Regions from separate parts of the uncultured Paenalcaligenes sp. genome, predicted to be linked through region 2. Evidence: predicted binding sites of a transcription regulator. Region 2 holds the regulator's gene; each other region holds the start of a gene.
The links. The regulator HrcA, encoded in region 2, represses chaperone genes, less so after heat shock. The targets are predictions, from matches to a motif close to TTAGCACTCNNNNNNNNNGAGTGCTAA.

Region 1 (2,277 bases), on a different contig from region 2:
CAACAAAGGACGACCGTCTTTAGCTACTTGCTCTAGGATAGGTAGCAAGTCACGGATGTTGCTGATTTTTTTGTCGAAAATCAAGATGTACGGGTTCTCTAGAACCGCAACTTGTTTTTCTGTGTTTGTGATGAAGTAAGGGGATAAGTAACCACGGTCAAACTGCATACCTTCAACAACGTCTAATTCGTTGTCCAGGGATTTACCGTCTTCGACAGTAATCACACCCTCTTTGCCTACTTTGTCCATGGCGTCAGCAATAATCTGACCAATGGAGGCATCGCTGTTAGCAGAGATAGAGCCAACTTGAGCGATTTCTTTTGTGGTGGTGCAAGGACGGGATAGTGTGCGTAGCTCATCAACTACTACAGCCACTGCTTTGTCGATACCACGTTTTAGATCCATTGGGTTGATGCCAGCGGCAACGTATTTCAAGCCTTCTTCGACGATAGCTTGAGCTAGAACGGTTGCAGTTGTTGTACCATCACCAGCGTTATCAGAAGTTCTGGAAGCCACTTCTTTAACGAGTTGAGCACCAATGTTTTCGAACTTGTCTTTAAGTTCGATTTCTTTAGCTACGGATACACCGTCTTTGGTTACGGTAGGAGCACCGAAAGAGCGATCTAAAACAACGTTACGACCTTTGGGGCCCATTGTTGTTTTAACAGCGTTAGCTAGAATGTTTACACCACGTACAATGCGTGTACGAGCATCATCACCAAAATATACTTGTTTTGCAGCCATGATAGGTAATTCCTTAATTCAGTAGCGTTAATATGTGGATAAGACTGTATTACTCGAAAACAGCGAGGATTTCTTCTTCGCGAATCACAAGTACTTCATCGCCGTCTACTTTGACGCTCTGACCGGCATATTTGCCGAACAATACTTTGTCGCCAACTTTTAGGTCTAAAGGTAGAACGGTGCCGTCATCGGAACGCTTGCCTGGGCCAACCGCTACTACTGTACCTTGATCAGGTTTTTCAGCAGCGCTTTCAGGGATAAAAATACCAGAGGCAGTTTGACGCTCATTGTCCAAACGTTTGACGATCACACGGTCGCCTAAAGGACGCAATTTCATAAGATGAACTCCTGTTCAAAAACAAGTTGGTCAAGATAAATTCGTTGAGTTAGGGGAGGTGTTAGCACTCTACCCCTCTGAGTGCTAATTATATAAGGGCGACTTTTGTAATTTCAAGGGGCGCTGACACAACAAATTGTTTTTAATCGCTTTTAATTCGCTTTAATTGAGCTTTGACATAGCAAAGTATAGTGCTAACCCTTAAAATGTAAGTGGTTGCATCGTTGCACTGCTTTTACTACAAGGAGTCATTGTGTCACAAATACCCGCTTCATTTGCTCAGTTAATAGAGCGCGCGCAACAGCAAGAACCGCGTCGTGTATGTGCTGTTGCGCATCCATGCGATGAGGTCTCTTTAGGTTGCGCCCTTGAGGCCGCAAAACTGGGCTTGTTCACTCCCATTCTTGTTGGACCTAAGGTACGCATCGAGGCCGTAGCAGCAGAACATGGCTACGACCTAGACGGTATTCAAATTATCAATACAGCACATAGTCATGCGTCTGCCGAGACAGCCGTATTACAGGTATTACGTGGTAATGCTCAGTTATTGATGAAAGGCAGTTTGCATACAGATGAGCTAATGCATGCTGTGATGACGGTAGAGGGTAAAGGGCTACGCACTGAGCGTCGTGTCAGTCATGTGTTTATTACGGATGTGCCTAGTTACGATGAGCTGCTTTTTATCACAGATGCAGCGATTAACATTGTGCCTAACTTAACGACTAAGGTCGATATTGTGCAAAATGCGGCAGATTTACACGTTGGCTTAGGCCTAGGTATTCCACGCGTTGCCATTTTATCCGCCGTAGAGTCCGTGACTGAAAAAATCCCAAGCACACTAGAGGCTGCGGCATTATGTAAGATGGCCGATCGAGGGCAAATTACAGATGTCATTATTGACGGGCCCTTAGCAATGGATAATGCGATTAGCTTAGAGGCCGCTCGTATTAAAGGGATTAAATCTGAAGTAGCAGGACGGGCTCAGATTTTGGTGGCTCCCGATCTAGAAGCCGGTAATATGCTGGCAAAAAACCTCACTTTTTTATCAGGTGCTGAGGCCGCAGGTATTGTTTTAGGTGCCCGAGTACCTATTATTCTAACTAGCCGTGCCGACTCTGCGACAGCGCGATTGGCCTCGTGTGCCGTAGCTGCTGTTTATGCGGATGCACTCATGAAAAAAAACGCCATTTTGGCTG
Region 2 (2,277 bases):
ATGCATAAAAATACCGTCTAGTTCGACCCGCAGCTCAATCAGGCCTCCACGCCCAGCGCGGTTGATTACAATGTCATTGAGCGCAATACCAGAATGGAGTATTTGGCCATCACGTACAATGCGGCCCTCAAGTAAGCTGCGTTCTTCTGCCTGATAGTTACCGGCAATAACACTAAGCAATGCCTCGTTAGCATTATTTAGTGGGATGTCTGTAATAAAGCCTAAGCGACCATGGTTAATACCAATTAAGGGGACATCGTAGTTGGCGAGCTTACGGGCTGCTCCGATCATGGTGCCATCACCGCCCATAATGACAGCTAAATCAGCCTGAGTGCCAATTTCCTCATAGCTAAGAGTAGGTAGCTCTGTAATACCAGAGAACCGAGCTGTATCTGCCTCTACAAGCACCTGACAGCCAACTTGTTGAAGTGTTGTAGCGAGCGCACGTAAGGGTGCGTCTAACCCGCTATCTTGATAGCGGCCAATAATTGCCACCGACTTAAAATGCATGAGGTGAGACCTTATGATTTGTTAGATAATAATTAGATAGAATTATAGAGGCGCAAATATTTTTATGTTGCGCAAGTAATCAGTAACGAATCGTTAGTCCTATATATTAAAAGCCATGGATGATAGAGCAAGTGCATTATTAAACGTCCTGATCGAGCGTTATATCGCTGATGGTCAGCCTGTGGGGTCTAGAACTCTCTCTAAAATGTTTGACCTATCTCCGGCAACCATTCGTAATGTCATGGCGGATCTTGAGGGTTTGGGGTTAATACATAGCCCCCATACCTCTGCTGGACGTATTCCTACGCCACAAGGTTATAGAATTTTTGCCGATCGTCTTTTAGCTGTTCAACAGCATGAGTTTCCACTGGATGCTAATTTGACGCAGCAGTTGCCCATGTACGAGCCAGCTAAGGCGGTGTCTTGTGCCGCTGATTTACTGTCTAATTTGTCTCAGTTTGCAGGGGTTGTGTTAGCCCCTAAACGGGCCCAGACATTTAAGCAAATTGATTTTATACGCTTATCTGAAAAACGTGTGTTGTTGATTATCGTCACTCCTAGCGGAGATGTGCAAAATCGTATCTTGTTTGTATCGCGTGATTACAATGAGTTGGAGCTAATAGAGGCCAGTAATTTCTTTAATCAGCATTTTTCTGGTATGTCTTTTGCTCAGGTTAGGCATGCCTTATCTGGGGAGCTATCCTCATTGCAGCACAACATCTCTAAACTAATGCAGGCTGCCGTAGAGGCCGGAGCCACAGAGCCTGATTATGCCGATGCCGTTGTCATTTCAGGGGAAAGTAAACTGTTGAGTGTCTCAGAAATGGTGGCTGATATGGATAAGTTGCGTCATCTGTTTGATCTTTTTGAGAAAAAAACGGACTGGTTGCACTTATTGGATGTTTCCCGTAAGGCCCAAGGCGTACAGATTTATATTGGAGGTGACTCTAATCTTGTGCCGTTAGATGAGGTCTCGGTAGTGACCGCCCCTTATGGTGTGGATGGACAAGTGCTCGGTACTTTGGGTGTGATTGGCCCATCACGTATGGCTTACGATAAAGTCATTCCGATTGTGGATATTACGGCACGTATGTTGTCGAATGCCCTCAGTTATAACGCCTAAATTTTATTATTATGTGCTCAAAAAAATACTATGATGAAACTGCGGACAGCAGTTTGCTAGATCCTCAGATCCGAACCGTGCCTACCCCTCGTGTTGGGGTGCTCTTAGTTAATTTGGGTACGCCAAACACCGCCTCAGCGCGTGATATTCGCCGTTATCTAGGCGAATTCCTTTCAGATCAGCGTGTGGTAGAGCTACCGGCTGCCTTGTGGCAGATTATTTTACGTGGGTTTGTTTTACCTTTTAGACCACGTAAGCTCGTAGCGAAATACCAATCTATCTGGACTGAACAAGGCTCGCCATTATTGGTATACAGCAAGGCTCAAGCCGAAGGCTTGCAGCAGCAGTTGGCTGCTAAAGGGATGGATATCCCTGTGCGTTTAGCAATGCGTTACGGGCAGCCCGCGATGCATGATGTGCTCAATGAGCTAACCGCCCTTGGTTGTGAGCGGATCCTAATGGTTCCGCTTTATCCACAATATGCCGCTAGTACCACAGCCACAGCAGTCGATGAGCTCAATCGATATTTGCAAAAAAGACGTAATCAACCGGAAACGCGTTTTATTAAAAGCTATTGTCAGCACATCGGTTATATTCAACCTATAGTGCAACGTATTTTGCATCAATGGCAAACAGGACCTAAG
Region 3 (2,277 bases), on a different contig from region 2:
CTTAAGCAATGGCGTTGAAAACCATTGTTTCATTATGATTCAACTCAATGATGTCATTGCGTATCATGCAATACCAAGAAGTCTCTGCTATTTTAATTATTATTTTAACAATGGTGACCTTAGTCGATGCCTTTAGCGGCTGGCTACGAAAGCGTTTTAGCTAAAAAAAAGCCCTCCGTGATGGAGGGCTAAATGATGAATGTTGGGGCACATTCAGCGCCTGACTCTTGGGTAAGGAGAAACCAAGTCAGACTTTCAGCCACCTAATACAAGGGGGTAATTACGTGACTGATAGTAGTTAGTCTGTAGAGGTAGGGAGTAGTTCCCCATAAAAACGTAACAGAACGTAATTTTTTGAGTCCTAATTACGTGTTTTAGGATTCCTCAAGAAAGCCCCGTAGTTTTTTCATGGCAGCAGATTCAATTTGTCGAATGCGTTCTGCAGACACCCCGTATTCAGCGGCTAAGTCATGCAATGTTAAGCCCTTATCATCCTGCAACCAGCGGCTTTCAATGATGCGTCGTGAGCGATCATCCAAACGCGCTAATGCATTTTCAAGGCCAGGGCCTTGGAGCTGAGTATGAGCGCGTTGAGCCAGCACATTAGAGGGTTCTAGTTCGCCCTCGTCCGATAAGTAAGAGATCGGGGCAAAGGTGGAGTCTTCGTCATCATTGCCATACGGTGAGTCGAGGGCCATCTCTACGCCTGACATACGTAATTCCATTTCGGATACGTCCTGAGGACGCACGTTTAATTCACGTGCGATGTCATCTACCTGAGCCGGGTCTAGTGTCTGTCCGTCCTCTGGGCGCATGCGGCGTAAGTTAAAAAATAGTTTACGTTGCGCTTTGGTGGTGGCGATTTTAACCAAGCGCCAGTTACGGATCACAAATTCATGGATTTCGGCTTTAATCCAGTGCACGGCAAAAGAGACTAGGCGCACGCCACGCTCGGGATCAAACCGTTTAACGGCTTTCATTAGCCCAATGTTGCCTTCTTGGATGAGGTCAGCATGGGGTAAGCCATAGCCTAAGTATTGACGCGCAATGGACACCACCAAACGCAAATGCGACATGATGAGTTGACGAGCCGCGTCAAGATCGCCGTCTTTTTGAAGACGTCGACCTAGTTCTAGTTCTTGTTCGGGGGTCAGCATAGGTTGCTGATTCACCGCCGTGATATAGGCCTCGATAGTACCCAACGCGCCTGGGTTGGATACCGCTGCGGCCAATTGGTTATTTGGTAGAGCCAATGTAGTTGTACCTTGGGTCATCTCGTATCCTATAAAATGATGTCTACGTTTATTTTCAATAACACACCAAATTTTAAAAGTCTAACTGTACTATTTTAGCACTGTATTGACGAGTATGCTAATAGATCGTCAATTTTCAATTTACACCATATAAGACTTTTAAAAGCCGTAAAAGTTCCCTTTTTTTGTGTATTTTTGCAAGTATTTCTAAAAATACGTCTCTGTTTGAATTGTTGCTTTTTTATGACAGCAAAGAAAAAAGGTCAGGATTTACCCGACCTTTTTCTAAAAATACCATCTATGACGCTACGCGTTTAGTTGCTGGGCATGATGTGCAATATGATCTTGCATAAATGTCATGATGAAAAAATAACCATGATCATATCCTTCGTGCATACGAAGCTGTAAAGGCTGCCCTACCTGTTCGCAGGCTTGTTGAAAAAGATGCGGGTAGAGTTCTCTTTCTAGGAACTGATCGGCTAAACCTTGATCTATTAAGATACCAGCGGCGAAAGGGGCTTGAGACTGATTTGCCATCAGGCTGCTGGCATCATATTGTTGCCATGTAGAGCGGTCTGATCCCAAATAACCCGTAAAGGCTTTTTCACCCCACGGGCAATGCGTGGGTGCAGCAATAGGAGCAAACGCAGAGACGGATTTAAATTTGTCGGTATGACGCTGTGCCAATACCAAGGCCCCATGACCACCCATCGAATGACCAAAGATTCCTACCCGTTGCGCATCACCTGGAAGCTGTGTGGTCACGAGTTCAAATAGTTCGTTTGCCACATAGGATTCCATCTTATAGTGCTTTGCGAAATCAGGGGTGGTCGCATCTACATAAAACCCTGCACCTGTGCCAAAGTCCCAGTTGTCGTCTTCGGTGGGCGCACCAGCACCACGAGGGCTGGTATCTGGCGCCACTAAAATTAGTCCATGCTGCGCGGCGTATTGTTGGGCCGCACCTTTAGTCATAAACGTGTCTTCGGTACAGGTTAAGCCTGCCAAATACATGACGACGGGC

Region 1: Q0Z62_RS04165 (co-chaperone GroES) is a predicted target of HrcA. The motif match lies at 1,143-1,169, and genes of this name have one in related genera.
Region 3: rpoH (RNA polymerase sigma factor RpoH) is a predicted target of HrcA. The motif match lies at 1,349-1,375, and genes of this name have one in related genera.

The regions. Positions count from the first base shown of each region.
Region 1 is NZ_CANRIC010000012.1:24,256-26,532, forward strand. Features, by position in the region: gene groL (chaperonin GroEL) at 1-744, opposite strand, end outside; gene Q0Z62_RS04165 (co-chaperone GroES) at 794-1,081, opposite strand; gene Q0Z62_RS04170 (phosphate acetyltransferase) at 1,344-2,277, shown strand, end outside.
Region 2 is NZ_CANRIC010000023.1:15,179-17,455, reverse strand. Features, by position in the region: gene Q0Z62_RS06110 (NAD kinase) at 1-510, opposite strand, end outside; gene hrcA (heat-inducible transcriptional repressor HrcA) at 626-1,633, shown strand; gene hemH (ferrochelatase) at 1,687-2,277, shown strand, end outside.
Region 3 is NZ_CANRIC010000035.1:10,505-12,781, reverse strand. Features, by position in the region: partial or broken gene Q0Z62_RS07620 (phosphonate ABC transporter, permease protein PhnE) at 48-164, shown strand; gene rpoH (RNA polymerase sigma factor RpoH) at 375-1,274, opposite strand; gene fghA (S-formylglutathione hydrolase) at 1,560-2,277, opposite strand, start outside.